One region of the Paenibacillus sp. GbtcB18 genome, then DNA from elsewhere that is predicted to be linked to it. Evidence: predicted binding sites of a transcription regulator. Region 1 holds the regulator's gene; the other holds the start of a gene.
The links. The regulator Rex, encoded in region 1, represses fermentation and respiration genes when NADH is low (regulators of the CRP and FNR family bind a similar motif). The targets are predictions, from matches to a motif close to TTGTGAAATATTTCACAA.
Positions count from the first base shown of each region.

Region 2: adhE (bifunctional acetaldehyde-CoA/alcohol dehydrogenase) is a predicted target of Rex. The motif match lies at 14,313-14,330, and genes of this name have one in related genera.

Region 1 covers NZ_JAGXJX010000001.1:264,974-281,336, reverse strand. The annotation lists gene KVT34_RS01450 (amidohydrolase) at 1-1,267, opposite strand, end outside; gene KVT34_RS01445 (DUF47 domain-containing protein) at 1,509-2,138, shown strand; gene KVT34_RS01440 (inorganic phosphate transporter) at 2,162-3,175, shown strand; gene KVT34_RS01435 (redox-sensing transcriptional repressor Rex) at 3,276-3,899, opposite strand; gene dinG (ATP-dependent DNA helicase DinG) at 3,886-6,786, opposite strand; gene KVT34_RS01425 (tetratricopeptide repeat protein) at 6,879-7,517, opposite strand; gene panD (aspartate 1-decarboxylase) at 7,609-7,992, opposite strand; gene panC (pantoate--beta-alanine ligase) at 7,997-8,878, opposite strand; gene panB (3-methyl-2-oxobutanoate hydroxymethyltransferase) at 8,918-9,778, opposite strand; gene KVT34_RS01405 (biotin--[acetyl-CoA-carboxylase] ligase) at 10,077-11,051, opposite strand; gene KVT34_RS01395 (CCA tRNA nucleotidyltransferase) at 11,055-12,689, opposite strand; gene bshA (N-acetyl-alpha-D-glucosaminyl L-malate synthase BshA) at 12,724-13,902, opposite strand; gene bshB1 (bacillithiol biosynthesis deacetylase BshB1) at 13,905-14,621, opposite strand; gene KVT34_RS01380 (methylglyoxal synthase) at 14,621-15,043, opposite strand; gene dapB (4-hydroxy-tetrahydrodipicolinate reductase) at 15,160-15,966, opposite strand; gene KVT34_RS01370 (tetratricopeptide repeat protein) at 16,000-16,363, opposite strand, start outside.
Region 2 covers NZ_JAGXJX010000002.1:482,082-498,444, reverse strand. The annotation lists gene addA (helicase-exonuclease AddAB subunit AddA) at 1-3,412, shown strand, start outside; gene KVT34_RS07545 (exonuclease SbcCD subunit D) at 3,493-4,680, shown strand; gene KVT34_RS07540 (AAA family ATPase) at 4,696-8,313, shown strand; gene nirB (nitrite reductase large subunit NirB) at 8,646-11,081, shown strand; gene nirD (nitrite reductase small subunit NirD) at 11,137-11,472, shown strand; gene KVT34_RS07525 (formate/nitrite transporter family protein) at 11,584-12,378, shown strand; gene KVT34_RS07520 (Crp/Fnr family transcriptional regulator) at 12,744-13,469, opposite strand; gene KVT34_RS07515 (hemerythrin domain-containing protein) at 13,681-14,208, opposite strand; gene adhE (bifunctional acetaldehyde-CoA/alcohol dehydrogenase) at 14,374-16,363, shown strand, end outside.

The DNA of each region.
Region 1 (16,363 bases):
CGAATTCCCGTTTAATCTTCTCTTCGTCAAGTGTCAGGCATTCGCGGCCGCGTACGATCCAACTGCCGTCTACGCACACATCTACCACATCATGGGCGGATGCCGAATAGACGATATGGGAAACATAATCCGTACGAGGCAGAAAATGAGGCTGGTCGATATCCAGCGCGATAAAATCGGCCTTCATGCCCGGCTTGAGCGTGCCGATATCGTCAAGCCAGATGGAGCGCGCGCCCATCGATGTGCCCATGCTTAAAGCGGCTGCGGCCGGCACTGCGATCGGATCGCCGGATACGCCTTTATGGATCAGGGCGGCAAGCCGCATTTCCTCGAACATGTCGAGGTTATTGTTGCTCGCGGCACCGTCTGTGCCGAGGGACACGTTTATGCCGGCTTTGAGCAGCTCGGGAACGCGGGCAACACCGCTGGCAAGCTTCAAGTTGCTCCCCGGATTGTGCGAAACCCCGACGTTGTATTTGGCAAGAACGGCGATCTCTTCATCCGTCAGGTGAACGCCGTGCGCAACGAGAGTCGGGCGCGTGAAAACGCCCAGCTTTTCCAGATGCTCGACCGGTCGTGCGCCGTACTGCTCCACGTTGGCTTCCACTTCTTTTAACGTCTCGGACATATGGGTATGAATAGGCAGGTCCAAATCGTGGGCGGCCTGGACAAACCGTTCGATATAATCCGGCGGGCACGTGTAAGGAGCGTGCGGGGCCATCATCGTCGTAATGCGTCCGTTCGCGGCACCGTTCCAGTCCTTCGCGAATGCGATCGCTTCACGGAGCTTGGCTTCCTGAACGTCGGCCGGACACAGTCCGATGACACCGCGGGTCAGGCGCGCACGCATACCGGAGTCTGATACGGCCTGGGCCACTTCGTTCATATGGTCGTACATGTCGACAAATGTCGTCGTGCCGCCTTTGATCATTTCCAGAATGGCCAGAAGCGTTCCGTAGCGCACATCCTGCGCCGTGAACTTGCCTTCCATCGGCCACATCTTCTCCTCCAGCCATACCTGGAGGGCGAGATCGTCTCCGTAGCCTCTCAGCAAAGTCATCGCCGCATGGCCGTGCGTATTAACGAGGCCCGGCATGTAGAGCTTGCGGTCCCCGCGAATGACTTCGTCATAAGTTTCCAGCGGTTGCGGCGCATCCTTTCCTATATATGTAAGCTGATTCCCTTCCATAACCATACAGCCTTCGATTACGGGAGCGGCGGCGTCCCCGGTTACGAACAAGCCGTTTATGATAATCGTTTTTTTCATCCGTTAGCCCTCATTCCGTATAAATCCGCCGAAATCGGCAGTTATTCTTATCTTTTCAATGTACAACGTCACTTGTTTAAAATCAAGCGAAGCAAACAATTGAAAAAACGCTCAACCAGTGATTGCTTTCTGGGGAAATGTTATGATATTTTTAAGTTTGTGAGTTTAAGCTACAAAATTCTACATACATTAAACTTAACTTCACGGAATCTTTACAATCGAATCACTAGGAGGAACCGTAATGGCATCGCTTTTTAGCAGTAAAAGAGGAGACGTCGATTTTTTAAACCTGCTCATACGGGCGGCAGAAAACACACTCCATGCATCCCAGATGTTCAGAAACGCGATGATGGGAGATAAAATTCCGGAAAACTTTTTCCAGATGATCAAAGACATTGAGAGCAAAGGCGATCAGATCACCCACGAAATCTTTAAAGAGCTGAACAAAGTCTTTATCACTCCGCTTGACCGTGAAGATATTATGGAGCTGGCTTCCAAGCTCGACGACGTACTGGACGGCATTGAAGCGACAGCAGCACGTTTTGACTATCTCAACATCAGCCAGACAGACAAGGTTATGCAGGAATTCTCCGCCGTGATCGTGTCCAGCTGCCAACATATGCTCGATGCCTTCAAACTTCTTTCCAAAAAGAAGTACATGCAGATCCCGCAACATACGGTTGAAATCAATGCGCTTGAAAACGAAGCCGACCGCCTGATGCGCGAAGGCATCCGTGAAATTTTTATCACCAAACGCGATCCTTACGAAGATTTCAAGCTTAAAGAACTTTATGAACGTCTCGAACAGACCACCGATGCATGTGAAGACGTTGCCAACATCTTGGAAAGCGTCGTGCTGCGCTACTCGTAAGCCCAGCAGTTTAGGAGGATTTCATGACGACAACAGTTCTTATTACCTTGATTGCGATCGTTTTTCTCGCTCTTGCCTTTGACTTCATCAACGGTTTCCACGATACGGCCAACGCGGTAGCGACTTCGATCTCTACGCGTGCGATGAGCCCGAAAGTGGCCATTATATCCGCCGCATGTTTGAACTTCGTCGGTGCCTTGTATTCTTCGGAAGTGGCCAAGACGATCGGCAGCGGAATCGCGGACCCGTCCAAGATCAACCACGGCGAATTTATCGTCATCGCGGCCTTGCTTTCCGCCATCATCTGGAACCTGGTTACCTGGTATTTTGCCATTCCATCCTCTTCTTCCCATACCCTCATCGGATCCATTGTCGGAGCCGTGCTGGCCGGGGCGGGAGCCGACTACGTCAAATGGGGCGGTCTCGGCAAGATCGTGCTGATTCTGGTACTTTCGCCGATTGTCGCATTTGTGGCCGGCTATATCATCATGACGATCATCAAATACCTGGTCATCCTGACGGGCAACAAATCCCGTTCGAAGCTGAACCGTGTTTTCAAGTTCTTCCAGATCCTGTCCGCCTGGCTGCTGTCCTTCTCCCACGGGGGGAACGACGCTCAGAAAGCGATGGGCATTATCGTATTCGGACTCGTCGCTGCCGGAGCCCAGACAACCATGGATGTGCCGTTGTGGGTGAAAATCGCCGCTGCGACCGCAATGGGTCTCGGTACCTCGATCGGAGGTTGGAAGATCATCAAGACGATCTCCAAAAACTTGATCAAAATCGAGCCGATCAACGGATTCGCTTCGGATTTGACTTCCTCCATCGTGATTCAGACCTCCACGCACATGGGGATGCCGCTTTCGACGACTCACGTGATTTCCTCCGCGATCATCGGTTCGGGTTCCGTACTCCGGTTTCATGAGGTGAAATGGGGTACCGTAACGCGCATGATCGTTACCTGGATCATTACGATTCCGATCAGCATCATTCTGTCTTACGTGCTGTACACCGTGTTGTTTAAGTTCTTCGTATAACATGTAAATCAAATAGCGAGTTCCATTAAAAAACCGCCATACGGCCCAAACGGCCCATATAGCGGTTTTTCTGGTTTTCAAGACCAAAACCCTCACTTGCTCATTCCGGAAGGTAATAGGCCAGGCTCTGGAGCTCTGCCGTAAAGTCCGCATGATGCACGCGGATTTCCTCGGGTACTTTCAGAATAGACGGAGCGAAGTTCAGAATCGCTTCGATCCCCGCCTTTACGAATTGGTTGGCGACATTCTGCGCTTCCGGCGCCGGAACGGTTATGATGCCGATTCGAATGCTGGAATCCCGGATAACATCGGCCAGATGCTCCATGGGCAGAACGCTCATGTTATTGATGACCTGGCCGATCTTGTCCGGCGACGAATCGAAAATCGCCGTTATTTTCATCTGATCGCGCAAGTAGATGTTATAGTTGCACAGCGCCCGCCCCAGGTTACCGGCTCCCACGAGGGCAACCGGTATTTGGCGGTCAAGCTTCAGAATCTGCCGGATCTTCTCGATAAGATAGGTCACATCGTAACCGATCCCCTTCTTACCGAATTCACCGAAGTAAGCCAAATCTTTGCGGATTTGGGCCGGGTTCAGATTCAGTTTCTGCCCCAGATCCTGGGACGAAACCGTTAATACGTTTTTCTTTGATAGTTCATTAAGAAAACGCAGATAGATCGGCAGCCGTTTGACGACCGCCTCGGATATTTTAAGTGACTTCAAGCGAATTCTCTCCCATCCATTCCTGAATTCTCGGTACGATGCGCTCTACAGGCATATGCTCAATCTTCGGTCCCGGCAGGGAGTAAAGAAAGTGCTTCCCGTACTGCGTCTCAATGACACGCGTATCGTAAATCAGCACAATCCCTTTGTCCGAAGCCCTGCGTACAAGTCGGCCGAAGCCCTGCTTGAATCGGATGACGGCCTGAGGCACCGACAGCTTCATGAACGGGTTCTGATTCCGTTTTTTCAGGTTTTCGCTCTTCGCTTCAACCAGCGGATGGTTCGGCGGCTGGAAAGGCAGCCGTACGATGGCCAGACAAGTCAAGGCTTCTCCGGGAATGTCCACCCCTTCCCAGAATGAACTCGTGCCGAGCAGCACGCACGCTTTATGCTCTTGGAAGAGCCGAGTCAGCTTGCTGCGGTTGCCGGTGTCCACCCCTTGGCCGAGCACATGGATGCCGTGCGGGCGGAGATTCTCCTTCAGAACCGCGTGGGCAAGCTTCAGCATCCGGTTCGAAGTGAACAGCACGAGCATCCTCCCCCGCGTAGCCACGGCCACATCCGTAAGCGACTCCGTCAGCGCTTTGAGGAACTCCTCTTCGCCGCTGCGGCCCCGGATCATCGGGAAGTCCCGCGGTATGCAGACAAGAGCCTGCTGCCGGTACTGGAACGGAGACGGGAGCTGGACGGTTTTCAGCTTCGGATTCTCCTCTGCTTCGGCCGGCAGTTTCAGCCCCAGCTGATCCGCCGAATACTGGAACGATTTATTGACCGAGAGGGTGGCCGATGTGAGAATAACGCTCTCTTTGTTGTCAAAGAAATGTTCGCGGATAAGCGGACTTACGTCCATCGGCACGGAGATCAGGTTGATCGAACGGCTTTTGTTGTACGTCCCCGCTTCTACCCAGTAAACGAAGTTATCGTCCGCCATCTTCATAAAGAAGCGGAGCGTCTCCTTCGCTGCCTGCAGTTCCTTCGCCACGCCGCCGAGATCGGTTACGAAGCTCTGGACGTCGTATTCTTCCTGCACTTCTTTCAAATCCTGCACGAGCGAATCCACGGATTTATACACTTCTTGGATGTGCTGTTCCAAAATCTCCTCGAGATCCGTGAAATCGCTCCAGTTCGAAGGAAGCGATTCTTTTTTCAGACGCACCACCAGGGAACCGGGGTCGATTTGGCCCGGCTCGGAATTCGTCTGGAGCAGCTCGTAAAACTTTTCACAGAGTAAGTCCCAAGCTTCCTTGATGAGCAAAGTTTTCGGGAAAAGGTTGTCGATTCCGTTCATCCAGGTAGCCGCCCGGTAATCGTCGTCATACCGCTGAAGCTTCGTGCGAAGCGCCGGCAGCTGTCCGTTCCGGCTGTCCTTAAACAGCCAGAGAAGCTGATTCGTGAGCCCCAGGTAGTGAAGCTCCTTGCCCAGATGCTTGCTAGCCACTTCTTCGAAATGATGGGCCTCGTCCAGAACGAGATGCTTATAAGCCGGCAGCACCCGGTTCTCGGCCTTCATATCGGTAAACAGCAGCGAGTGGTTCGTAATGACGACGTCCGAATTGTTGGCGTCATGGCGCGCACGGTGATAAAAGCATTTTTTGAACCACGGACAGTGCCGGTTCTGACACGACTCCGCATCGCTGGATACGGTATGCCAGAAAGCGGCCCCCTTGTTCCCGAAATGCAGTTCCTCCTCGTCGCCGGTCTGCGTCTGGCTCAGCCAGACGACCATCTGGGCGGCCGTAATGGCATCCTCCTTGCCCGTATCGAACTCCTGCATGGAGATGCGGTTCTCGAACTTGCGGAGGCACAAGTAGTGGCTGCGGCCTTTGAGAACCGACGCTTTGAAATTTACCGGGAAAATGTCGTGAAGTAGCGGAATATCCCGTTCACGCAGCTGCTCTTGCAGGTTGATCGTATGCGTGCTGACGACCACCTTCTCGTCATTCTTAATCCCGTAATAGAGAGACGGGATCAAATATCCGAGCGATTTGCCCGTGCCTGTGCCGGCTTCGATCATGAGGTGCCGGTCGTTCTGAAAGGCTTCCTCGATTTCATGAATCATGATTTCCTGGGCTTCGCGGCTTTCGAAATGCTCGAACTTCGCTTTCAAAGCTTCTTTGACCTGATCGTAAACGTCTTCAAAAGAGTTGCTCAATTCCAGCACATCGTTCTCGTCGCGTACCGGATCTTCGTCCCCCCAGTCCTGCACATTCAGCGCGAATTGGCGGTAATACTGGTGAATCGACTGGTCCAAGGGAGTCTGCTGTTCCTTGAAACGGGCGATTTCAGACATAAACCAGCCGAGATCGCTCGTCTCGGCCGGCATGATTTGAGCCAGCCGCTGGACCGTCAATAGGGGCAGGGACAGAAGCCTGTCCAGACTCATCGTCCAGATTTCCGCCGTAACGTCCGCATCGCTGTCGGCCTGATGGGGCCGCTCGTGTTCGATGCCGAAGGCCGAAGCCACCATGCCGAGCTGGTAAGTCGGAAGAGAAGGAAACACAATTCTCAGCATGTCTATCGTATCCAACACACGCCCGGTAAAATCGGGGTAACCCGTTTTGCGCAGGGCCCGCTGTAAAAAACCGAGATCGAACGAAGCATGATGGGCCACGAGAACACAGTCAAAAAGCAGCGGATACATCTCCGCCATAATATCGTCGACCTTAGGGGCATGCTCCACCATCTCGTCGGTAATGCCCGTAAGCTCCGTAATCGAAGAAGGTATACTGATCCCCGGATTTACCAGGGAAGTATACCTGTCGGTTACTTCCATATCATCTATAATAACGAGACCGACTTGAATAATATCGTCAGCCGGGCCCGTTCCAGTCGTTTCAAAATCCAAAACCGCAAATTTCATAAGTTCAAGCCTTCTTCCTTTCTCCAGCTTCTATCCTAAGCATACCACATTTAGAGGTCCAGAGGGGAAGTTAGTTTGTCAATTCCGCAAATAAGGAGATCATTCGTTCTTATTTCTTTTTATTCGTTCGATGCGGAAAAAAGCTCCAAGCAGTCCGGATCGGCATGGTAGGCTTTTTTGAAATACTCAAGCGCCTGTTCCAGGTTCCGGTTCTGAAATTGAATGCAGCCCATCGCATTATAAGAGATGGCTTTCATCTGTTTATTTTCGGTGAGTGCCAGAAGAAGGGTAAAGTGTCGGGCGGCTTCCTCGTTATCTCCCTGGCGCAGATATCCCATGGCGAGATAAGCCCTCGCAAGTAAAAAGTCCGGTTCGCGCGTGAGCAGAGCCTCGAATTCCCGGGTTGCCTGCTCATACATAAGCAGCATATAAAACCCCTGTCCGCGGATAAACTCCACCGCATCCTTTCCTTCGGCCGAATGTGGCTGAGCCTCTTCGGCAGGCTGCGGCAAGTTCTGCAGCTGATTCGAATCGGCGGCTGAGGCTAATGAGGACGTGACGGACGCGTTTCCGACGGACAGGGTTTTTCCAAGCTTCTCCTCAAAGAGGAGCCAGTGCTCGATACAATCGTCACTAATGGCCTTCAGGGCCCCAAGCTCTTCTTCAAGTTCCGCTTTTAACGCACCTTTTGCATTCGGCAACTGAAGCAAAATTTCATCCAACACTTCATTCATCGTGGCGAACAAATGTTTGAACACTGTGCATCCCCCACCCTTCGGCTTTGCTGTCGTACACTCATTCTGCGTTGCCGAAGGGCTTTTCATACAAGTTCTTTAAGGGTGCCAGACGTTACAGTACGGTTGCATGCATTTCCTCTTTTAGCAGTTGGGCGACTTTATTGTTTTCTCCCATGATGGCAACGGTCGGCTTGTGGCGCCGCGCCTCTTCTTCCGTCATCATCGCGTAAGAAATGATGATAACGGTGTCGCCTGTCTGCACGAGCCGCGCCGCGGCACCGTTAAGGCAGATAACTCCCGTTCCGCGCGGACCCGGTATAATGTACGTTTCCAGGCGGGCCCCATTGTTGTTGTTAACGATCTGAACCTTCTCGTTGGGCAGCATATCGACCTGATTCAGCAGATCCTCGTCGATCGTAATGCTTCCGATATAATTAAGATTCGCCTCGGTCACCGTCGCACGGTGAATTTTGGCCTTCATCATAGTTCTGAACATGCGATCACTTCCCCAGGGTTAAAATAGTGTTGTCGATAAGCCGCGTGGCGCCGAATTTGACCGCCAGTGCGACGATGAGCCGCACGGGTACGCCGGGTTCCACCGCTTCCAGCTGCTCCAGCTGCGGGTACGTCAAAACCTCCACGTAATCGATATCGGCGAGAGGAGCTTCTTCGATGACGGCTTTTACGGCGCCGCGGAGGTCTTCGGCCCGGAATGAAGCGTGCTCCCGCACCCAGGCTTCCGCAGCTTTCAATGAGCGGCTCAGAACCAGTGCCTGTTCGCGTTCGTCCTTGCTCAGGAATACGTTCCGGGAGCTCATGGCCAGGCCGTCTTCTTCGCGCAAAATGGGGCAGGCGACAATGTCCACGTTCATGTTCAGGTCCTGCACCATCTGAGAAACGACGGCAACCTGCTGCGCGTCCTTAAGCCCAAAGAAAGCTTTATCGGGCTGAACGATATTGAGCAGCTTGGCAACGACCGTAGTCACCCCGTCGAAATGCACGGGTCGTGAAGCGCCGCAGAGCACCGAAGTGATGCCCGATACCGAAACGGTCGTTTTGACCGGTCCCGGATACATTTCTTCAACCTGGGGTAGAAAAACGATGTCCACGCCGGCTTCTTCCGCCAGCTTCAGGTCACGCTCGGTATCCCGCGGATAACGGTCCAGATCTTCGGTAGGACCGAACTGAAGCGGGTTGACGAAAATGCTGAGCACGACGATTTCACTCACTTCGCGGGCCGCTTTGATCAGACTCAAATGCCCTTCGTGAAGATAGCCCATCGTGGGCACGAAACCAACCGGGGCTTTAAGGGACGCCCCGATCCCGGATTTTTTCTGCTGCAACGTGCTGCGCAGCAAGGCTACGCTTTGAATAACTTCCAACGTCTCTCTCTCCTTCGGGACTAAAGCTAGGATAACCGTTTATTTAACGGCCGTTCCGTACAAATACTGGAGAACTTCGTTGTCTCCTTTAAAGCCGTGCTGCTCGGCCGGGAATTTGCGGCCCTTCACTTCGGCCACATACTGCCCGATCCCTTCGCGGATGGCCAGGCCGACCTGCGCGTAAGCTTTAACGAATTTTTTGGCCGGCGCGTCCGGCTCGTAGCCTAACATATCGTGAAAAACGAGAACCTGGCCGTCACAGGAAGCTCCCGCACCGATCCCGATCGTCGGGATGGACAGCTTGCTTGTGATCCATTCCGCCAGTTCTTCCGTTACCAATTCCAGTACGATCGCGATTGCGCCTGCTTCTTCCAGTGCTTTGGCGTCTTCCATCAGTTTGCGGGCCTGTTCGGAATTTTTGCCCTGCACGCGGTAACCCCCCAGCACGTGAACCGACTGGGGCGTCAATCCGAGATGGCCGACGACAGGAACACCCGCCTGGGTCAATGCTTTAACCGCATGGGCGATTTCCGCGCCGCCTTCCATCTTCACGCCTTTGGACAGACCCTCGCGCATAATCCTTCCCGCGTTCTGAAGCGTCGTATCCAGGCTTCCGTGGTACGTCATAAACGGCATATCCGTCACGACAAAAGCCGATTTCACGGCACGTGTCACCGTTTTGGCATGATAAATCATTTCATCCAGCGTGACCGGCAGAGTGGATTCATGTCCCTGAATGACATTTCCCAAGGAATCTCCTACCAGAATCATGTCTACTCCCGCTTCGTCAGCCAGTTTGGCCGTCAGGTAATCGTAGGCCGTCACCATCGAAATCGGTTCCTTGCTCGCTTTCATTTTTTGCAGCTTGACAGTCGTCATCGGTTTGCGCTCTTGCGCCATGTCAATCCCACGCTTTCTTTTTTAATGTGGAAAAAATAAAACCGTGCTTCCGTCCAAGCCTCGACCGGGTTCTAAGCATCAAAAAACCCCTTCAGCAAACAGACTGAAAGGGCGCATAGTCAAAGAATCGTGAATCGTATGATCCTTCTGTCTCGGTCCTTCAGGCTCAGAGCAGAATCAGAAAACACACAAACGTACTTTATGCAATTGTCTAAAGCGTTAACCGTATAAGTGCAGTTCCGAAGATACCGCCTTACGGTGACAGTATATCAAAAACCCGGTCTTTTGAACAGACGGTTTAGCGTAATTCGACATCGCCGCTGTAAATTTTAATCTTGCGGCCGTCGTCCGCGATCACGGTCAGCGCTCCGCTGTCATCAAGTGAATCCGCCCGCCCTTCCACCGTTTCCTGGCTCGTTTTGACCCGGATGGGACAATTCAGCGAGACGCTCATCGCTTCCCACATGATCCGGATCGGAGCGAATCCGTTTTCCAGATACAGGTCGTACAGCTGCTCCAGCTCATTCAGAAAAGCCGCAATCATCGCCTCCCGCCGAACCGGCGCTCCCGATTCCAGGGCAAGTGAAGTGGCGACCGGTTTCAGGTCTTCCGGGAAGTCGGCTTCGGTCAGATTGGCCGTGATGCCGACGCCGATTATGACGTACTTCAGCCGCTCGTCTTCCCCGCTCATTTCAAGCAGAATCCCGCTTACCTTGCGGCCCTTCACGAGAAGATCATTGGGCCATTTGATGCCGATATCGATGCCGCATTCCTTACGGATTGCCCGGCAAAGAGCTACCGCGGTAAGCAGCGTAAGCTGGGGAACGAAGTAAACCGGCACACGCGGCTTCAAGATCAGGCTCATCCAGATGCCCTTCCCTTTCGGCGAATGCCAGTGCCTGCCCATCCGGCCGCGTCCGGAGGTCTGCTCTTCGGCAAAGATCAGCGTCCCTTCCTCGGCCCCTTCCGCGACGAGCTTGTGCGCTTCGTTCATAGTGGATTCTACCGCTTCGCGGATTTCGATGTGCCGGCCCATGAAGCGTGTCTGCAAGGCCTCTTCTATGTGAGCTTTCCGGAGCTTGTCAGGCTCTTCTGTCAGACGGTAGCCTTTACGTGTGACGGCTTCGAACTGAAACCCGTCCTGCCGGAGGCTTTCGATATGCTTCCAGACGGCTGTCCGGCTGCAGCCCAGCTCCCGGCTGATTTGCTCGCCGGACAAATATACGCCCGGATTGCTCCGGAACAAGTCTACAATTCGCTCGCGTACCGTCATGAGTCATTCATCTCGCATTTCTGTAGGACGGGAAGCTTCCGTCATTAAAATTTCTAGGGTGTTTTCCAGCTGCCCTAAGGCAACCCGCTCCAAAAGCCTATTCAGCGTTTCGCCTATCCAGGGTCCCGCTTTCTTTCCGCTTTGCGCCATCAGGTCGCTTCCGCCGACGGCGAGATCTTTGACACTATAGACCGGCATCATGCGTATCCAGGGTTCACCGTTTTCCAGGTAAACGTCAGCTTCCTCCGTCATGAAGCGAAAAAGCTCTTCCAGACACGCTTCACCGGCAGCCATATGCATTTCTGCGTCCGTGGGGAGGTCTCCGGAAGCTTCGCACCGGGCGGATGCAAGGCGCGGCACCGCCTGACTAGGCTGCCCGTGCTTCACGGACGGCGAAGCGTCTTGCTCCGGGAGCTCGGCTCCCGCGCGGGATGCTTCCAGGCAGTCTGACTCACCTTGAGTCACTGCCAAGCCGGACTGCGCCGAATTCCCGGGCAGCGTCCCATCTTGTCCGGGACGCCCGGTGCCCGCGGGTGAAGCTGCTCCCGCGCCGGCCTGCCGCTGCCGCCACGCGGTGCGCAGCAGACCGGCCGCGCGCAGCCAGCCCCGCGCAGCCTCCTTGCCGTGAGCAAGCACGGCAAGCTTGAACCGTGCGGCTGCACGCTCTTCCGCGGACGCCTGCGCCTCCGGCCGCGGCCTCAACGCCGCATCTTCAGCGTCACCGCGCTGAAGATGCGCATGCACGGCGAGGATGCGCGTCAGACGCGCGATGTCCTCGCCGGGGAACGTCAGCGCGCGCAGCTCCGCTCTGACGGCTTCAAGCTGCTGCGAACCGATCAGCAGCAGCAGAACCGCCCATCTGTCCTCTTCCGCAGGGATAGAGGACAGATGGGCGATAACCGCCTGTGCATGGGGATGTCCCCATGCGGCGAAGGGCAGCGCGAGCGGCGTCTTGGCGTGCCGCCAAAGACCGCTCGCAAGGAGCAGCCCCGCGGCGCGGGCCGGGTCCGCGCCGCCTACCATGCGCTGGAGTTCCGCGCGTACGCGCTCCATCGCGATGTGCCGCAGTAGAGGGGCCTGCCGCAGCAGAGCCTGCCACGTGGCCTCTTCGATGTCGAGGCCGTATTCGGCTGCGAAACGGATGCACCGCAGCATCCGCAAGGCATCCTCCCCGAAACGTTCGGCCGCCTCGCCCACGCATCGCAGAACGCCTCTATCCATATCGCTGCGGCCGCCGAACGGATCGATCAGGTTCCCTTCGGCATCCATGGCCATCGCGTTCATGGTAAAGTCGCGTCTTTTTAAATCTTCTTCCAAATCCGTAATATATTCGACTTCCGCAGGTCTGCGGAACCCCTCGTATTCCGTTTCCTTCCGGAAGGTAGTGACTTCAAAACTGTACGCCCCCGTCAGAACGGTTACCGTACCGTGCTGAAGTCCCGTAGGCACCGTCTTGGAGAAGGCTTCCATCACCTGTTCGGGTTTGGCCGAAGTCGCGATGTCCACGTCCTTGACGGGCCTTTCCAGAACGAAATCCCTGACAAACCCGCCGACAAAATAAGCTTCATGCTGGCGGGACTGCAGTCTCTCAAGCACACGGCGCCCTTCTTCGATCATGGTCCGGTTGTTCTCTTCCATCGTATGTACTCTTCCTTCCGTTACCGGAACGCGCTTACCTTTCCGCGCAAGCTTGTTTATCCACCCGGTGCGACGGAGGCAGTTCCCTTCCCAGAACCCGGTAGTAGATTTCCTCGTACTGCATCGTAATCCAGTCATTGCAGAAAGTCGTGCGAGCACGGTTCAGACATGCCGCCGACATTTTTTCGTACTGCTGCGGATCGCTGAGCAGTTCCACCGCGTAGTCCGCCATCTTCTCCGTGTCGCCGATTTCCGCAAGAAAGCCGGTCTCGCCGTGCGTCACCAGCTCGGGAATTCCGCCCGCTATCGAACCGACAGTCGGCACTCCGCATGCCATCGCTTCCAGGGCGACAAGTCCGAAGCTTTCTTTTTCCGAAGGGAGCAGCATAACGTCCCCCAGAGAGATAAGCTGCGCGACATCATCCTGTTTGCCGCAAAAGTTGACCCGGTCGCTAAGGCCCAGTTCTTTCACGTACGAAATCACTTTGGACAGCTCCGGACCTTCTCCTACAAATAGAAGACGACTCGGGATTTTTTCACTGACGCGCTTGAAAATATCGACCACGTCCGTGACCCTTTTGACCGGCCGGAAATTCGAAATGTGCAGCAAAATTTTCTCGTCGTCCCGGGCGAATTCTTTGCGAAGCGACTTCACGTCCCGCGGGTAATACACCCGTTTGTCCACGAAGTTGTAGGTCAGATCAATGTCACGGGAAATATCGAGCGTTTCTCTCGTTTCCGCGATCAGATCGTTGGAAACGGCCGTAACCGCATCGCTTTCGTTAATGGCGTACCGGATCAGGTCGCTGATGGACTGATCTTGGGCAAGCACCGTAATATCCGTCCCGTGAAGGGTCGTAACGACCTTTAAATCCGGTCCCACCATCTGCTTGGCCAGCAGCGCGCAAACGGCGTGGGGGATCGCATAATGCACATGCAGCAGATCCAGCTTCTGCATCTGCGCGACCTGCGCAAGCTTGCTTGCGAGGGACAAATCGTAAGGAGGGTAGCGGAATACGTAATAATCGCTGACCTCAACCTCATGATAATAAATATTCCGGTGAAATTTACCCAGCCTGAAAGGCATGCTGTGCGTTATAAAGTGGACCTCGTGGCCCTTTTCGGCGAGCAGCTTGCCGAGCTCCGTCGCAACCACTCCGGAACCTCCCAGGGTAGGGTAGCACGTGATTCCGATTTTGAGCTTATCGTTCATGCTCAGGTTCCTTTCTTGGGTAGAAAGTATTGAAGTTCAACCGGCAGCTTGGACATAAATCCTTCCGCATAAGCCATCATCCGTTTCTGTCCGAGCAGCGCGTCTCTTGCTTCCACGCGTTCCACGTAATTTCGGTTCAGGGGGGTCAGCACGATGTCTTCCCCGACCTGCGGAGGCGTGAATTGGGAACGGTAAGCCTGCAGCACTTCTTTCTTGCCGGGATAGGCGTCCGAAACATCCACTACGATGTCCGGATCAATAGTATCGTTAATAAAATAAAAGAATAGGCTCTCGACTTGAAAAGCTTTCGTTTCAGGCAAATACCGTCTGAGTTTCGCATTGAAAACCGCTTCCTGCACCAGATAAGAGCATGCGATATGATCGGGATGGCGGTCTTCCCAATACGGGGCAAAGACGATTTTCGGCTTTCTCAGCCGGATTTCCTCTGTAATCGCGTCAATTTGATCCTTGGAGCCGGCCGATAAGCCCCGATCGGGAAGTCCGAGATTGGAGCGGAGCACGATTCCCATCGCTTCCGCCGCTTTGTTCGCTTCCTCCAGCCGGTTTTCGGGCGTTCCGTTCGATGACATTTCCGACCGGGTCAGATCGCACAAGCCAACCGTATACCCCGCTCTTGTGTGCTTCAGAATCGTACCGGCCATTCCGATCTCCGCATCATCCGCATGCGCTCCGAATACGAGGATATCCACCGTCTCCATTATGCTTCACCCGGCTTATACTTGTGGACAAGCTCCCGCCAGGCGAAATCCCCCCTGTCCAAAGCGCGAACAAGAAGCTCCGCGGTCGCGATATTCGTTGCGACTGGGATCCCCATAACGTCGGATAAACGGAGCAGGGCGATGATATCAGGTTCGTGAGGCTGAGCCATCAAAGGATCCCGCAGGAAAATAATCAGGTCCATCTCGTTTTTAGCTACCATCGCACCGATCTGCTGATCTCCGCCAAGGGGGCCTGACATAAACCGGTGGATCGTCAGACTTGTATTTTCCATAATTCTTTGGCCCGTGGTTCCGGTTGCGAAAAGATTGTTCCCGTCGAACACCTTCTCATAGGCGGTTACGAAATTGACCATCTCGTCTTTTTTGCGGTCGTGGGCGATTAAGGCAATATTTAAGCTCACTTGTAAACTCTCCCTTCCCTGCCTTCAGGGGGCCTGCTGATATGTATGGTTCGTAGAGAAGTATGAAAAATGAACAGGAGTCATTAGGAAATCCGCTGGAAGGAATGAAGGAACAATCAGTCGATAAAATGTTCGAACCCGTAGATCATGCCTTCATAGGTCATCACTTTATGCACAGCCGTATTCACGCCTGGCATATAAGCCGCGCGCTCATAGGAATCATGCCGGATTTTGAGCGACTCGCCGTACGCCCCCATAATAACTTCTTGCTGGGCAAAAACACCCGGAAGCCGGACGCTGTGGATACGGAAGCCGTTATAATAAGCTCCGCGCGCTCCTTCAAGCTGCTCCTCTTCTTTGGGGTTTCCTTGCCGGAACTCTTCCCGGTTCTGGGAGATAAGTTCCGCTGTTTTCACGGAAGTACCCGATGGTGCATCAAGCTTCTGGTCCCCGTGATATTCGATGATTTCCAGGTGAGGGAAATATTTGGCCGCCTGTGAAGCGAATTTCATCATCAGAATAGCGCCGATGGAGAAATTGGGGGCGATCAGTCCGCCGATTTTTTTATCCTTGCATTGTTTGTCCAACTCTTCGATATCTTCGGTTGTAAAACCCGTCGTTCCGATTACCGGTCTGACACCATGACGAATAGCCAGCGCCGTATTGGCGACAGCGCTCTGAGGCCCGGTAAAATCTACCAGAACGTCCGCTTTGCTTTCAACTAAAGCCAGCTCCAGATCGTTGGACATTTTAACGCCGCAATCCGGAAGACCCGCCAAAGATGCGGCGTCTACCGGACCGGAGGACCGGTCAACGGCAGCCACCAGCTTCAAGGAGGAATCTCCGAGTACCATTTTTACCACTTCACGGCCCATTCGTCCGCTTGCTCCGGCAACCGCTACTTTAATTACTTCCTGAGTCATCACATATACCGCCTTTCTTATCTTGTGCAGTGTTTAAGGTTTCAAATACTGGCGCAGTTTCCTGCGGTACTCCTCCAGCAGTCCTGCTGCTGCCTTATTCAGCGGTTCGAGGCGAATGGCCTCTTTGGCCGCGTGTACGGCCAGATCATAGTCGTCTACCCCCGCGTACGCGGCGGCAAGCTTCAAGCAGGCTTCAGCACTCAGCGGATCCAAAGCAGCCGCCTGCTTCAACAAAGCAATCGCGGTTTGAAGCTGTTCTCTTTCCCGGCTTTGATCCAGACACTTGTCCGCTTCCGCAATCAGAGATTTGGCTTTCAGCGTAGTCAGATGATACTGATAAGCTTCGCTTTCAGGTTCCAACCCATAAGCGGCAACCGCATGATCGATCGCTTTTCCG
Region 2 (16,363 bases), on a different contig from region 1:
TGCGTTTCAGTCCGTGTCTTTCGGGAAGCTCAAACCGTGCAAGAAAGACGAAGTGGACCCGCAGCTCCAGGAGCAGGTGAAACAACTGCGGAGCCGGGCCAAGGAACGCATCACTTCCCTTCAGGAAGAATTGTTCGGGCGGCCGCCGGAGCGGTTTCTGGAGGAAACGCGGGAAATGGCGCCCGTCATTCACGCGCTGGTCGATCTCGTCATCGACTTCGGGGGGCGCTACAGCAAGGCCAAGGCCGCCAAAGGTCTCGTTGATTTCGCCGACCTGGAGCATTTCTGCCTGCGCATTCTGCGCGCCGAAGAGTCTGAGCCGGATCGCCTGATCCCTTCGCGGGCGGCGCTCGAATACAGGGAGCAGTTCGCGGAGGTGCTGCTTGACGAGTACCAGGACACGAACCGCGTCCAGGAAGCCATCGTCGAACTGATCGCCGAACCGCTCCCGGGCAACCGATTTATGGTCGGCGACGTGAAGCAGAGCATTTACCGCTTCCGGCTGGCGGAGCCCGGGCTTTTTCTGGAGAAGTACAAGAGCTTCACCGGAGACGGCAGCGGTCCGGGAAGACGGATCGACCTGGCCCGGAACTTTAGAAGCCGGGCGGAGGTAGTCGATGCCGTCAACTTTATTTTCCGGCAGATCATGAATGAGGGCGTCGGCGACATTGCTTACGACGAGCGGGCGGAGCTGGTGAACGGCGCGTCTTATCCGGCGGCCGAAGGCCAGGACCTGTCCGTTGAAATGATGCTCATCGACCGTGCGGCAGCCGGACAGGCGTCTGACGGAGAAGAGACCGATGCGGAGGAGGCGGCCGGGGAGATTTCAGCCGAGGAGCAGGAGGGCGAGCTGGGCGGCATCCTGGAAGGCCAGGAGCTGGAAACCGCTCAGATGGAAGCCCGGGCGATTGCCCGCAAAATACAGGCCATGCTCGATCCGCTGGACGGACAGCCTTACCTCGTGTACGATAAACGGTCCGGCTCCATGAGACCCGCCACGTACCGGGATATGGTCATTCTGCTGCGCGCTACCCAGCAGTGGTCGCCGATTTTTATTGAAGAATTAAGGCAGCTTGGCATTCCGGCTTACGCCGATTTGAATACCGGGTATTTTACGGCGACGGAAGTCGAAGTCATGCTCGCGCTGCTGAAAGTGATAGACAACCCGTATCAGGACGTTCCGCTTGCGGGTGTCCTCCGTTCGCCGATCGTCGGCTTGACGGCGGATGAACTGGCTTCCCTGCGCATTTCCGGCAAAAATATCCCGTTCTACGAGGCGGTCCGGGCTTACGCCCAAGGAATCCGCCCCCTGGGCGGCGCGGAGGGCGGAAGCGATTTACAGGAGGCCGGGGAGTGGAAGCCGGATGAGGAACTCCGCGGCAAAATCACGGATTTTCTGCGACGGCTGGAAGAGTGGCGGAGCGAAGCCCGGCAGGGAGCGCTCGCCCGTCTCATCTGGAAGGTGTACGGGGACACCGGCTACTTCGACTTCGTTGGAGCGATGCCCGGAGGGCAGCAACGCCAGGCGAACCTCAGGGCGCTTTATGACCGGGCGAGGCAGTACGAGAACACTTCGCTGCGCGGGCTTTTCCGGTTTCTCCGCTTTATCGAGCGGATGAAGGACACCGGTGGCGATCTCGGTACCGCCCGGGCGCTGGGCGAGCAGGAGGACGTCGTGCGGATCATGTCCATCCACAAGAGTAAAGGGCTCGAGTTTCCGGTCGTTTTCGTGGCCGGACTCGGCAAAATGTTCAACCAGCGCGATCTGCTCGACCCGTTCCTGATCCATAAGGAACTGGGCTTCGGTCCGCGCTTTGTGGATACGAAGCTGCGGGTCGGCTATCCGACCCTACCGCAGCTTGCGATCCGGCGCCGGATGCGCATTGAGACGCTTGCCGAGGAACTGCGCGTCCTGTATGTGGCGCTCACTCGGGCACGGGAGAAGCTGTTCCTGCTCGGCACGGTCCGCTCGCTGGACAAGCAGCTCCAAGGCTGGGGCAGGCACCTGGAGAGCGACAACTGGCCGCTTCCGGACGACGAAGTCGCGCGTGCGCGCAGCTACCTGGACTGGCTGGGACCCGCACTCATGCGGCACCGGGATGCGTCTTTGTGGAGAGAGAAAGCCGGTCTTCAGGAACACAGTCCTCCGGCGTTGGCGGCAGACGGCTCCAAGTGGAGCTTCGAAGTGATTGCGCCCGAGGAGCTGGCGGCCATGGGGAAAGCCGACGAATCCGTCACGATTCAGGCGGACCGCCTGGAGGCGCTGAAACACTTGAACAAGGTGCCGACTTTTACCGGGGAGTGGGACGTTGCGCTTGCGAAGTCGCTGTCGTGGACGTATCCGTTTGCCCAGGCGACCGCTTATTTTTCGAAAACGTCCGTTCATGAAGAAATTCCGTCGGCCGAGCTGATGCCGAGCCCGGGGAGCGGGCTCATTTTGCCCACCCGGCTGCTGAAAATGGCGGGGGCGGCGGAAGCTTCCCGGCTGAACGCGGAGCATTTTCCCGGCACGCCTGCTTCTCCGGGCGATACGGAAGGAATTCGCAGCGGAGGGAATCCGGTTTTTGATCTGACGACTTTTATGGACAGCCCCGCGCTCGTGCAGGAAGAACAAGAGCCGGAAAAGACGCAGGACGCACTGGACGCAGAAGACACGCAAAAGGCAGAAAACGTACAGGACCCGGAAGTAGGGTCACAGGGCACACAAGACGCAGGGGACACACAGGAATCGCAAACGGCGCAAGGCACGCAAGGAGCGCGCGGGCCGGTTGATCCCCCTGATGAAGCGGGCGGGGAAGTTCCGTCCGGTGCTTCCGTACCCGGTACACCTTCGGCGGGTTCCTCGGCAAGAACGTCGCTTCTAAGGCGTCCCCGTTTTATGGAAGAGAAGAAATTGACCCCTGCGGAGCGGGGAACCGTTTTTCACGCCGTCATGCAGCATATGCCGCTGAAGGAAGTGACGCCGCAAGCGGTGGAAGTTGTTATCCGTGACATGATCGACAAGGAACTGCTTACCCCCGCTCAAGCAAGAGCGGTGGATACGGAAATCCTTGCGGGCTTTTTCCGGACGCAGATCGGTCTGAAGCTTGCCGCCGCTACCCGGGTATGGCGTGAAGTGCCTTTCAGCTTGGGGCTTCCCGCCGGTCGTGTCTACCCGAAAGCGGATGCGTCGACCCGCGAGGAGACGGTGCTTGTGCAGGGGGTGATCGACTGCCTGTTCGAATCGGACGGCAATCTGATTATGCTCGATTACAAGACGGACCGTGTCAAAGGCGTCGGCCTCGAAGCGCTTCGCGAAAGATACAAGATCCAGCTCGGCTTGTACGGACAGGCAGTGGAAAAAATCTGGAAGCGCAAGCTGGCGGGAACCTACCTGTTTTTCTTTGACGGCGGGCACGTGGTGGAAATTTAAACGGAAGAGGCCGGACCAAAACCGCTTGATTAAGGCGGGCCGGCCGTTTTTACAGATACAATCAGATTTGGGGGATAGGTATGCGCATACTGCACACCGGTGACTGGCACTTGGGGAGAACCCTGGAAGGGCGGAGCCGGTTTGAGGAACAGGTTGCTTTCGTGGACGAACTCGTCCGTATTGTCAGAGAAGGGAGTATCGATCTCGTGCTGCTGGCGGGAGATGTGTACGACACCGTCAATCCGCCTGCCGCTGCGGAGCAGCTTTTTTACGACGCTCTGTCCAGGCTGGCCGAGGACGGCCGCAGGGAAGTTGTCGTCATTTCCGGCAACCACGATCATCCGGACCGTCTGGGGGCGTCTTCCCCACTTGCCAAGGCGCAGGGAATCTCTCTGATCGGGCTGCCGAAAGCGGGCCTGATGGAGATCGGAATTCCGAGAACCGGCGAGACGGCCAAACTGTTTGCGCTGCCGTATCCGTCCGAGTCGCGGCTGGGCGAGCTGCTCAGCGACGACGCCGGCGAAGAAGTGCTCAGGAGAGCTTACTCTGAACGGGTAGGCGAGCTGGTCAAGGCTCAAACGGCGGGCTTTCGTCCCGATACCGTAAACCTGATCATGAGCCACATTTACGTGCTCGGGGGAAAAGAAAGCGAATCGGAGCGTCCGATTCAGGTCGGCGGAGCGTACACGGTCGATACATCGGCACTCGATGTCGGCGCGCAGTATGTGGCGCTCGGCCACCTGCATCGTCCGCAGACGCTTAAAGCGCAGAGCCCCATCCGCTACTGCGGTTCCCCGCTTGCCTACAGCTTTTCCGAAGCGGGCCAGGCCAAGTCGCTGACCGTGCTGGACGTCAAACCGGGAGAACCGGCCTCGATTGAAGAAATCTATTTGACATCCGGCCGCCCGCTGGTGAACTGGAAAGCAAAGGAAGGACTGGCGGAGGTGCACCGCTGGCTGGATGAAGGGCGGGACGCAAACGCGTGGATCGACCTGGAAATCCACATTGCGGAAGCGATGTCGCTGCACGACATTCAAACCCTGCGCAAGGCGCACAGCGGGTTTATCCATATCAAACCGGTCTATCCGCAGCAGCAGCCGGCCGAGGAAGAAGCGGCCGCACTGTCCAGCGCGGGTCTGCCGGTGGACGAGCTGTTCCGCCGGTTCTACGAACGGCAGACGGGCGGGGCGAAGCCCGAGCCCGAGCTCGTGCAGCTCTTTATGGAGCTGCTGCAGGATCATTCGGACGGCCCGGAGCAGGCCGAATAAAGGGAGGCGAAACGTATGCGTCCGATACGGCTGCAAATGTCCGGTCTGCAAAGCTACCGGGAATCACAGGAAATAGATTTTACGCAATTGTGCGATGCCGGGGTGTTCGGTATTTTCGGACCGACGGGAAGCGGGAAATCGTCCATTCTGGACGCCCTGACGCTGGCGCTTTACGGCAAAGTCGAACGGGCCTCCGGCGGTACCCAGGGGATCATGAACCATGCCGAGAATACGCTGGCAGTCTCGTTTACTTTCGAACTCAGCCATCCGACGGGCGCCGTCCGGTACCGGGTGGACCGTCAGTTCAAGAGAGGCTCGGACGTCTCGGTTACGAATACCGTAAGCCGTTTTGTCCGCCTGAGCGGGGAGGAGCCGGTCGTACTGGCCGATAAATCGACGGATGTAACCAACCGGGTCCACCAGGTGCTCGGGTTGTCCATGCAGGATTTTACCCGCGCCGTGGTGCTTCCTCAGGGGAAATTCGCCGAATTTCTTTCGCTGACCGGCAAAGACCGGCGGCAGATGCTTCAGCGGCTGTTCCACCTTGAAGCTTACGGCGATCATCTCAGCGCGCGCGTAAGCGGACGGCTGAAAGAAGCCGACGGCCTGCTTAAACAGATCGCCGCCGAGCAGCAGGGACTTGGAGACGCATCCGAAGAAGCGCTGGCCCAGGCCGGCGAGAGGCTGAAAGAGGCGGCTGAGTATGCCGTCGTCCAGCGCAAGCTTTTTCAGCAGGCATCCGCTCGCTACGAGGAGATGAAGCAGATTGTAAGCGTGCAAAAGGATGAGCGGCAGACGGAGCTGGAACTCCGTAAAACCGAGGAAGAAGAGCCGGGAATCCGTCAGCGCGAAGATAACCTGAAGCGCGCGGAGGAAGCGGAGAAGCTGCGTCCTTATGTCGAGCACGCGGAAGCTTCGGCGAAAGCAGAGGCGGAGCACCGGGGGCGGATCGCTCAGGCAAAGGACCGCTCCAGCCAAGCCGAAGTGAAATTAGACACGGCTTTGCAGGCGTCCGAGCAGGCCCGGCAGGAGCTGGCCGGAAGCGAAGAGCCGCTGCTGATCCGGCTGGAGCATTTGAACCAGGCACTGGATCAGGAGCGTCAGCTTGCCGACCTTCACAAGCAGTGCGAAGGTCTCAAAACGAGCGAGGAACAACTGCTTTCGCAGCTTTCCGCGGTGAAAGAAGCATTCCGCAAGGAGCGGGAGACGAAGGAAAAGGCGCTGGGCAAGCAGGCGGAGCTGAAAGAAACACTGAAAAGCGTAGAGGTCGGCTACGAGCAGCGCAGCCTTCTCCAAGAAGCGTGTGACGCCAAAAGGGAGCTGGACATGCAGATGCGCCAGCTTCAGGAGCTGCGGCAGGAGACCGGCGTCAGACGCCGGTCGATGGAGGCCGGAGAGCGCGAGCTGGCGGTCCGTGCCGGGGAACTGACCGCTTGGACGGAACAGTTTGCCCGCTGGCTCGGTGAACTCGGCGCGGGCAGGACGGAAGCTCTGCAGCTGCGTCAACGGCTGGCGAAGCAGGAAGAAGCGGCGGCCGCAGTACTTCAGATCCGCAAACGGGAAGATCGCGAGCGCGAGCTGCGGAATCTGGCCGGGAAGCTGGCACACGAACTGCACGAAGGGCAGCCCTGCCCCGTATGCGGCGCTGTGGAGCATCCGGCTCCATACCGCGAAGAAGAAGAGGAGGCGGAGAAGGCTTCCCCCAGCGCAGAGGAATGCGAAACGCTCCTTCGCGCCATCCGGGAAGCCGGAATGGAGACGGACCGTCACGTTTTCGGCCTTGATAGTCTCGCCAAGCGGGCGCTTGAGCATGAGCGCGCCGGAACGGATCAGGCAAGCAAGCCTACCGCCGAATCCGCTTCCGGGGACGAGACCGACCATGCGGACGTCGAAGCGGCTCTCATGCTGGCGGAAGCGGCTGCGGCGGTTGGGGCGGATCTGGAGCTGCCGCTTGATAAGCTCACGGTAGGTACCGCGGATCTGACAGACGGCAAAGACGGCATATCGGCTGCGTCCGCAGAGGCGGCAGAATGCCTCGCCGCCACCGCTCGTATCCTGCAAGGCGAAGCCGGAATCTCTGAGGGCGAAGCGCTGCGGAATCTGGCCGCTTTCGAAGGGCCCCAAGCGGAGACCGCTCGTGTAGGCCGTTTGGCGGCAGAGCTCGAAGCGGGCTTCCAAGCCCTCCTGAAACGGCTGAAGCCGCTTGAAACCGGCATGCAGGCCGCCGAGGCGGAGCTGCGTTCGCAGCGCGCGGCCCTTCAGACCGACGAAGCCAAAGCGCAGGCTTTGGAGCAGAGCATCCGCGGCCGGGAAGACGCCTGGCGGAAGCGGTTCGGCGCCCGGGGCCTGGAGCTGGACACCGTGGAGGCTCGCCTGAAGCAGCTGGGCGAGCAGGAGCGCCAGGCGGAGGAGCTGCGCGGCCGCATCGAGAAGAGCATCCCGTTCATCGACGGGGTGCTCGCGAAGATCGAGCAGCTCCGCACCGAGGCGGCGGAGCTCGACAAAACCGCCCTGCAGCTCGCGACCAAGCTGCAGGGGCTGTCCCAGCTCGCCGCCGAGAAGGCGCAGCAGCTGCACGAGCGCGTCGGCGGGGAGCCGGTGCCGCGCCAGATCGCGGCGGCTCAGGCCGAGCTCGATGCGCTGCGCACCCGCGCGGAGCAAACCCGGCTCGCGCACGAGCAGGCCCGCCGCGAGCAGCAGGAGGCGGCCCGGGCGCTCAGCGCGGCCGAACAGGCCGCCGCATCCGCGGCCGGGCAGCTCGCAGAGGCGCGGGAGCGGCTGGACCGCGCGCTGAAGGCGTCCTCCTTCGCGGATGCCGACGCCGTACGGAGCGCGTACGTCGCCGAAGCGCAGCGCGCCGAGTGGAGCGCGGAGGCGCGGCGTCACCGCGAGCGCGAGCAGACGCTCCGCTCCCGGCTCGCTCAGCTGCGGGAGCAGCTTGCCGGGCGGACGGTCGGCGAAGAAGACTGGACCGGCATGCTGCACGAGCTGCGCGAAGCCCAGGAGCGCGACGAGGCCGCGCTCGCGGTCCGCGCCAAGGCGGAACGCGACTGCGAGGAGCTGCAGGCGAAGCACGAGCAGTGGCGCCGGCTGGAAGAGCGGCGCAGCGCGCAGCAGACCTTGCACGGCCGTCTGGCGAAGCTGCAGTCCGTGCTGAAAGCGAACGCCTTCGTCGAATTCCTCGCGGAGGAGCAGCTGATGCAGGTGAGCCGTGCCGCTTCGCAGCGGCTCGGGCAGCTCACCCGGCAGCGCTACGCGATTGAGGTGGACTCCGGCGGCGGCTTCGTGATCCGCGACGACGGATCCGGCGGGGTGAAGCGCCCGGTCGGCACGCTGTCCGGCGGCGAAACGTTCCTGACGTCGCTCGCGCTCGCGCTTGCCTTGTCGGCGCAGATCCAGCTCAAGGGCGAGGTGCCCCTGGAGTTTTTCTTCCTGGACGAAGGGTTCGGCACCCTCGACCAGGATCTGCTGGATATGGTGGTCACCTCTCTTGAGAAGCTCCATATGGACCGGCTAGCGGTCGGCGTTATCTCGCACGTGCCGGAGCTGAGGGCCCGGCTGCCGCGCAAGCTGATCGTCGAACCGGCCGAACCGTCCGGGCGCGGCAGCCGGGTAAGGCTGGAGCTGCTCTAAGGCCGGAGATCCTTAAACGGCCGCACCGCGAGGCCTGCCTGCGTTTTCAGGCCCGCGGGAACGCCCCTTTTTCATATAAACGCGATAACGGTATTCTGGTTTGTCCAAGAAACCGGCCAAGAAAGCACATTCCCCGTTTAACGGTGCGAGTGTGCTTTTTTTTGTAGGGTGGCCGGATCTGTTCACATTTCCTTCAAGTGATGATCACATCTGTTTCCTGTCCTGTGACTTTTCTCACATCTGACCGATACCGAAGACGTTTATACTAAGTATGTGCTTAATTTCACAAGTGGAACTTTTCAAAGAGCGACCAAGGTAGGGGGCGTTAGGTAATGAATCGCAGAAAATTGGTGCTTATCGGAAACGGAATGGCTGGAGTGGGTGTGATCGAGCAGATTTTAAAAATCAACACCGGCTTGTTTGATATAACGATTGTGGGGAGCGAGCCTCACCCGAATTACAACCGGATTCAGCTCTCTTATGTGCTTGAGGGCAGCAAAACGACGGATGAAATCGTCCTGAACGATTGGAACTGGTACCGGGAAAACGGCATTGAGCTTCTGACGGGGACGACAGCGACTGCGCTGGATACGACGGCCAAAACGGTTACGACCGACCGCGGGGATGTTCTTCCTTATGACGTGCTGATTTTGGCGACGGGCTCGAAGCCGTTCATTTTGCCGGTTCCGGGTGCGGATAAAGAGGGAGTCGTCGGTTTCCGCGACATTGCGGATTGCGAAGCGATGACGGAAGCGGCCCGGACTTATCGAAAAGCGGCCGTCATCGGCGGCGGTCTTCTCGGACTCGAAGCGGCCAAGGGCCTTTCGAAGCTGGGCATGGAAGTGACGGTCGTTCATCTGATGGACGATCTGATGGAACGCCAGCTGGACCCGGCTGCTTCGGGGATGCTGCGGGCGGAGCTGGAACGCCAGGGACTGCGTTTCGCGATGGGGAAACAGACGAAGGAGCTCACCGGCGGCGTGCGCGTCGAAGGGCTGTCGTTTACGGACGGAACCGTGCTGGAAACGGACTTTGTCGTCATGGCGGCGGGAATTAAGCCGAACAGCGCTCTGGGCGCGGCCGGAGGCCTGGAGGTCAACCGCGGAATCGTCGTGGACGATTTCATGCGGACCTCGGCGCCGGACGTGTATGCCGTCGGCGAATGCTGCGAGCACCGCGGCGTGTGTTACGGGCTTGTCGCCCCGCTTTTTGAACAGGGCAGCGTGCTCGCCAAGCATTTGTGCGGGACGCAGACGGCTCCTTACGAGGGAACGGTGCTGGCCACCAAGCTGAAAATATCGGGGGTGGACGTATTCTCGGCCGGCGAGTTTCTGGATCAACCGGATCTTACGATCGTCAAAATGCAGGATGACTGGAGAGGCGTTTATAAAAAAGTGCTCGTCCGCGGCAGCCGGATCGTAGGCGGCGTGCTGTTCGGCGATGTCAGCCAGGCGACCCAGCTTCAGCAGTGGATACGAAGCGGCCGCGAAATGACCGAAGATGTGCACGCCGCCCTGATGGGAACTACCGCAGGAGAGGAAAGCGGCGGCGGGGCGGAGCTTCTGGCCGACGATGATATCGTATGCGGCTGCAACGGGGTGACGAAAGGAACCATCGTGGAGGCAGTCCGCGAACAGGGTCTTAAGACAGTCGACGAAGTGAAAGCCTGCACCGGAGCTTGCCGCTCGTGCGGAGGCTGCAAGCCGCTTGTCGAGCAGATTCTGGCCGGCGTGCTGGGAGACGGCTACGAAGCGGGCGCAGCGGCCCATGGCATCTGCGGCTGCACGCAGCTCGGCCGGGATGAAATTGTCGCCGCCATGCGTGAGCGGAAGCTGACGACGACCCGGGAGACCATGGCCGCTCTCCAATGGAGCAACCCCGAGGGCTGCTCGAAGTGCCGGCCTGCGCTCAACTACTACTTGACGATGCTGTGGCCGGAAACCTACGTGGACGAGAAAGAATCGAGATTCGTCAACGAGCGTCTGCATGCGAACATCAACAAGGACGGCACGTATACGGTCGTACCGCGGATGTACGGCGGCTTAAGCTCGGCGGAAGAGCTGAAACGGATCGGCGATGTCGCCGTGAAATATAACGTCCGTGCCGTCAAAATGACCGGCGGGCAGCGGATCGACCTGATGGGCGTCCGCAAGGAAGATCTGCCGAAAGTCTGGGAAGAGCTTGGTATGCCATCGGGCTACGCGTACGCAAAAGCGCTCCGGACGGTCAAAACGTGCGTAGGCTCGACCTTCTGCCGGTTCGGCACCCAGGATTCGATGGGGATGGGTCAACTGCTGGAGAAGAAATTCGAACGGATCGACATGCCCGCCAAGTTTAAAATGGCCGTGAACGGCTGTCCGCGCAACTGTGCCGAATCGTGCACCAAGGATATCGGAATCGTCGGCAATGACGGCGGCTGGGAGATTTACATCGGCGGTAATGGGGGAATCAAACCGCGGCTTGCCGATCTTGCGGTAAAGGTGAAGACGGATGAGGAACTTCTGGAGATTACTTCGTCGCTGATCCAGTTTTACCGGGAAACCGCGAATTACTTGGAAAGAACATCGGATTGGGTTGAGCGGCTGGGATTGGCTTATATCCAAAACCAAGCGATCACGGATGAAGCGAACCGGCGGGAGCTTGTAAACCGCATGGAGATCGCCCTGACCCGCGCCCACGATCCTTGGCAAAAAGTGATCGGCGACCGCCAGCTCCGTCAGGAACTGTATGAAGGCGTCAATGTGCCGGTAGGGCCGCCGGCGGAATAAAGCGGATCTGACATACAGGGGCTGCCGAGCAGCCCCCCAAAAGGAGGAGAAATCGATGAACCAACAGCTTCAGGAAAAACCGGAAACCTACGTTTGCATCGGCAGACAGGGTGATTTTCCGGCCCGGCTGGGAAAGACCGTTTTCGTGGGAGAAGAAGAAATCGCCGTGTTTCATTTGACGGACGGCCGTCTCTTCGCACTCCAGAACCGGAGTCCTCACCGCAAAGGGGGGCCTCTCTGCGAAGGGATGGTATCGGGGGACCTGCTTTACGATCCTCTGTATGACTGGAAAATCAACCTGCTGGACGGTAAAGTGCAGGCGCCGGATACGGGACAGGTGAAAACTTATCCGGTGAAACTCGACGGGGGGCATGTCTGGATCGGGCTGTAATGCCCCTTCAGGCCGTAGTTCCGCCCTGCCGGCTTGTACGTACAAGAGGCTTGCACGGAACATCCTTCGTCCGGATTAACACGCTTTCAACCCGCGAGGAGATGACGCATAATGTTTACTGAAACCGTGGAAAAAATGGCCGCCGCGGCCGCGCAGAAAAAGAACTTTCTCTCCGAAAGTCTTCTTCGCTACCTGACGGCGGCCGGTCTGGCTGGCGCTTACGTGGGACTCGGTATCGTCCTTATCTTTTCCGTAGGGGCCCCGCTATTTGCCGCAAAGTCGCCGGTTACGACAACGGTTATGGGCCTGTCGTTCGGAGTCGCGCTCACACTGGTGATTTTTGCAGGATCGGAGCTTTTTACGGGGAATAACATGTATTTCACTATCGGGACGCTTTCGCGCAAAGTCACGTGGAAGGATACGCTCGTCAACTGGTTCTGGTGCTACCTGGGAAACCTGACGGGGGCCATGGTCCTCGTTCTGCTCGTCGTCGGTGCCGGGGTGTTTGCCAATATTAAGCCGGATCACTTGTTAATGACCATCGCCGCCAAAAAAATGAACATGGACACCACGCAGTTGTTTTTCCGGGGCATTCTTTGTAACTGGTTCGTCTGCCTGGCGATCTGGACTTCGATGAGAGCCAAGGAGGACACGGCGAAGCTGATCCTCATCTTCTGGATGCTGTACGGGTTTATCGCATCGGGATATGAGCACAGCGTGGCGAATATGACCGTGCTCGGGCTGGCCCTGATTCTCCCGCATCCCGAAACGGTTACCCTGGCCGGCTGGTTCCACAACATGATCCCGGTAACGCTGGGAAACATTGTCGGCGGGGCCGTGTTTGTCGGGCTGCTGTATTACTTCATTTCGCCTGCGAAACGGGCGGACGGAAAGCTGAAAGCTTAGGGCGCAGGCATAACAGCCCTGCAAGCGCAGAAAACTCCCTGATTCCAATCGGGGAGTTTTTTTTTTGCGGCCCGCCGCCGCGTGACAGGGGGCGTTCATCCCGCTTAGGGGATGGCCTTTCGCCGCCATGCGCCCGCGCTTGCGATTGCGCCTTGCCGTGTCGGACCACGCCTCCGGGCTCTCCGTCCCCATGCTTCCGCTATCCGCCCGCACCATGTCATGCCGGACCACGCCTCCGGGATTCCCACGCCCAGGCTACCCCGTGCCGGCAGAGTTTGGCCCCGCTCGCGGGGGCGCCCGGATAGTTCAGCGCCGCACGACACGGGGAGCCGCCTCGTCCGGCCCAAATAAAAAAAGTGTGCCGGTTACATCCGGCACACTTCTATGGGGCAGTTTTCGCAGTGGCAAATGCCCCTTAAATAATTCAGGTCGCGAATGACGATATAGCCGTTGTCCATTTCAATGGCCTGGGCTTTGCGCAGGTCGCTGAACATGCGGTTCACGCTTTCGCGGGTGGAGCCGATCATATCCGACAGCTCCGAGTGGGTGAGCTTCTTCGTAATGCGGATCGTCCCGTCTTCTTCGGGCCGGCCGTACGTGTTCGACAAGCGGATGATAGTGGAGCACAGGGCTCCGGGTTTTCCGTACAGCATCATATCGCGGTATTTCGTCTGCGTCATCCGGTGGCTGAGCCCCATCCAGCGCATAAATTCCAGAGCGAATTCGCCGCTCTGCCAGATCAGCATTTCCACGTCTTTCTTGTGCGCCACGCCGATCAGGGTTTCTTCCAGCACTTCCGCGCTGTACCAATGCTTCGTGTCGTCATAGGGATCGATCATGCCGATCAGATCGCCCTGCTGGTATAAGTAAAGCACGAGATCCTTGCCTTCGTCCGTAGACTTCGTAGCGCGTACCCGGCCGTTTTTTATAAAATAAAGCTTGTCAGCCGTATCGCCTTCCCAAAACAAGTAGGCGCCGGGTTGGAGCTTCTGCTCATGCATAATATCCGTCAGCTTCTGCAAATTTTCCGTCTTAAAGGCAGCCGTGTTGCGGGGATTCGTATAGTAAACGGGATTTGTGCCGGTGTTCATGATGGCTTCCCTCCTCTTTGACTTCTACTTCCAGTATACCGGATATGACGTAGATCATATATGACAAAAATCACATTTTCCATACAATGTTGTTACCACGCCTGTCCGTATACAACGCAAACCTTCCGTTTTCAGGAAAAAGGACGCAAAAAACCGGAGTTCCGTCTGCATTCGGCGGCTCCGGTTTCTTTTGTTCGGGAAAAGCGGCTTTCTACGAATAAAACTGTTCGATATCGGTCAGCATCTGCTCGGCTAGAGGGAATACCCATTCTTTTTCTTTCCGCATATGCTCAAGAAGAATGAAGCACGACTGGAGCACGTGGGATACCGAACGTTTGGCGCAAAGGGGATCGAGAGTATGACTGTCTTCTTTGAATGCCTGAAAGAACAGGCGCAGATTGTGGACGGCCATGTTGTATTCCTGCTTCATCACGGCGGTAGGGCCCATTTTGTCGCCCGTGTACAAATCAACGATCGGGAAAAGCGTTTCCTGCTCATCCTGCTGATACTGCTGGAAAAACTTCAGGAACCGTTCGGCGCGCACCTTCAGCTGGTTTAAATCGGTTTTGAGCGAATCCCGGCTTCCGGCCGTTCCGATTCCGCGTGCGAGCATTTGCAGCTCCAGCAGATCGGCCTCAAGAAATTCATGCTGCTGCTTCAAATAATATAGGGCGTCGGACAACTGGCTGCCTGGGTCCATTGCGGCATACGGCAGACGTTCCACGGTTATTGTGCTCATCGTCATTTCCTCCTGTCGGGTCCTGCGGATGATGGTAAAGCGCGCGCGTGTTTCTTGTCTTCACCATAAGGCTAAGCCGCTCTTTTTGTCTGTGAGAAATGTCATAGTGAAAAAATTCACAAACTCCTATAATGAAGGTGTAGAAAGAACAGAGGAGGCGGAGAGATGGCTGTACAGGAAAATGAGACCGTAAAACCCGCAGCTGCGGCGGCCAAAGAACAGGTAGACCGGCTGGTGCAGAACGCGAAGAAAGCGCAGGCCGCTTTTGAAGGCTTGGACCAGTCCCAGGTCGACCGCATCGTACAGGAAATGGCGCTGGCCGGCGTAGACCGGCATATGTACCTCGCCAAGCTTGCGGTGGAAGAAACGGGGCGCGGCGTATATGAAGACAAGATCATCAAGAACTTGTTCGCGACCGAGTATATCCATAATTCCGTGAAGTACGACAAAACGGTCGGCGTGATCGACGACGATCCGACGACCGGCCTTACGTCCATCGCCGAACCGGTCGGAATTATCGCCGGCGTCACCCCGGTAACGAATCCGACCTCGACGACGATGTTTAAGGCGTTGATCGCGATGAAGACGCGGAACCCGATTATTTTCGCCTTCCATCCGTCCGCGCAGAAATGCAGCTCCGAAGCGGCCCGCGTTCTATACGAAGCGGCGGTGAGCCACGGGGCGCCGAAAGATTGCATCCAGTGGGTGGAGAAGCCTTCCATGGAAGCGACGCACGAGCTTATGCACCACGAGGGAGTGGCCCTGATTCTGGCTACCGGCGGCTCGGGCATGGTCAAATCCGCCTACAGCGCCGGTAAACCCGCTCTCGGCGTCGGCCCGGGCAACGTGCCGTGCTTCATCGAGAGAACCGCGGACCTGCGCCAGGCAGTCACGGATCTGATTCTCTCGAAGACGTTTGACAACGGCATGATCTGCGCATCCGAGCAGGCCGTTATCCTGGACGAAGCGATCGCGGCGGAGGCCAAGGCGATGCTGAAGGCGCAGGGCTGCCATTTCCTGAGCGCCAAGGAAACGAAGAAGCTGTCCCAGTTCGGCATGAACGCCGGATGCGCCGTGAACGCGGCGATTGTGGGCCAGCCGGCGGCACGCATCGCCGAAATGGCGGGGTTCGAGGTTCCCGCCGGGACGAAGATCCTGATCGCCGAGCTGGACGGCGTCGGTCCGGCCTACCCGCTGTCCGCCGAGAAGCTGAGCCCCGTGCTCGCCTGCTACACGGCCGCCAGCGCTCAAGCGGGCATCGCCCGGGCCGCGGAGATCGCGGCATTCGGCGGACTCGGCCACACTTCGGTCATCCATTCGAACGACGAAAGAGTGATCGCCGCTTTCGCCAAGGAGCTGCCGACCTGCCGCATTATCGTAAACGCGCCTTCGACCCATGGGGCGATCGGGGATATCTACAACGCGAATATCCCCTCGCTGACGCTAGGCTGCGGCTCGTACGGCCGCAATTCCACTTCTTCGAACGTGACGGCGGTCAACCTGATCAACGTCAAAAAAGTCGCACACCGGACGGTGAATATGCAGTGGTTTAAAGTACCCGAGAAAATTTATTTCGAGAGAAACGCCACCCAGTACCTGGCGAAAATGCCGGACATCACCCGTGTTTTGATCGTGACCGACCCGATGATGGTGAAGCTCGGCTACGTGGAACGCGTGGAACATTATTTGCGCCAGCGCCGGATGCCGGTAGCCATCGAAGTTTTCAGCGATGTGGAACCGGACCCTTCGGTCGACACCGTGGATCGCGGTACGGACATGATGAACGCCTTCCAGCCGGACTGCATCGTGGCGCTAGGCGGAGGGTCGCCGATGGATGCGGCCAAAGCGATGTGGCTGTTCTACGAGTATCCCGACGTCACGTTCCATTCGCTGAAGCAGAAGTTCATGGACATCCGCAAGCGGACGTTCAAATATCCGAAGCTCGGCCAGAAAGCGAAGTTCGTTGCCATTCCGACGACTTCGGGAACCGGTTCGGAAGTGACATCGTTCGCCGTCATCACGGATAAAAAGAACGGCCACACGAAATATCCGCTCGCCGATTACGAGCTTACGCCGGATGTGGCCATCGTCGATCCCGAGTTCGTTTACTCGCTTCCGAAAACAGCCGTGGCCGATACCGGCATGGATGTGCTCA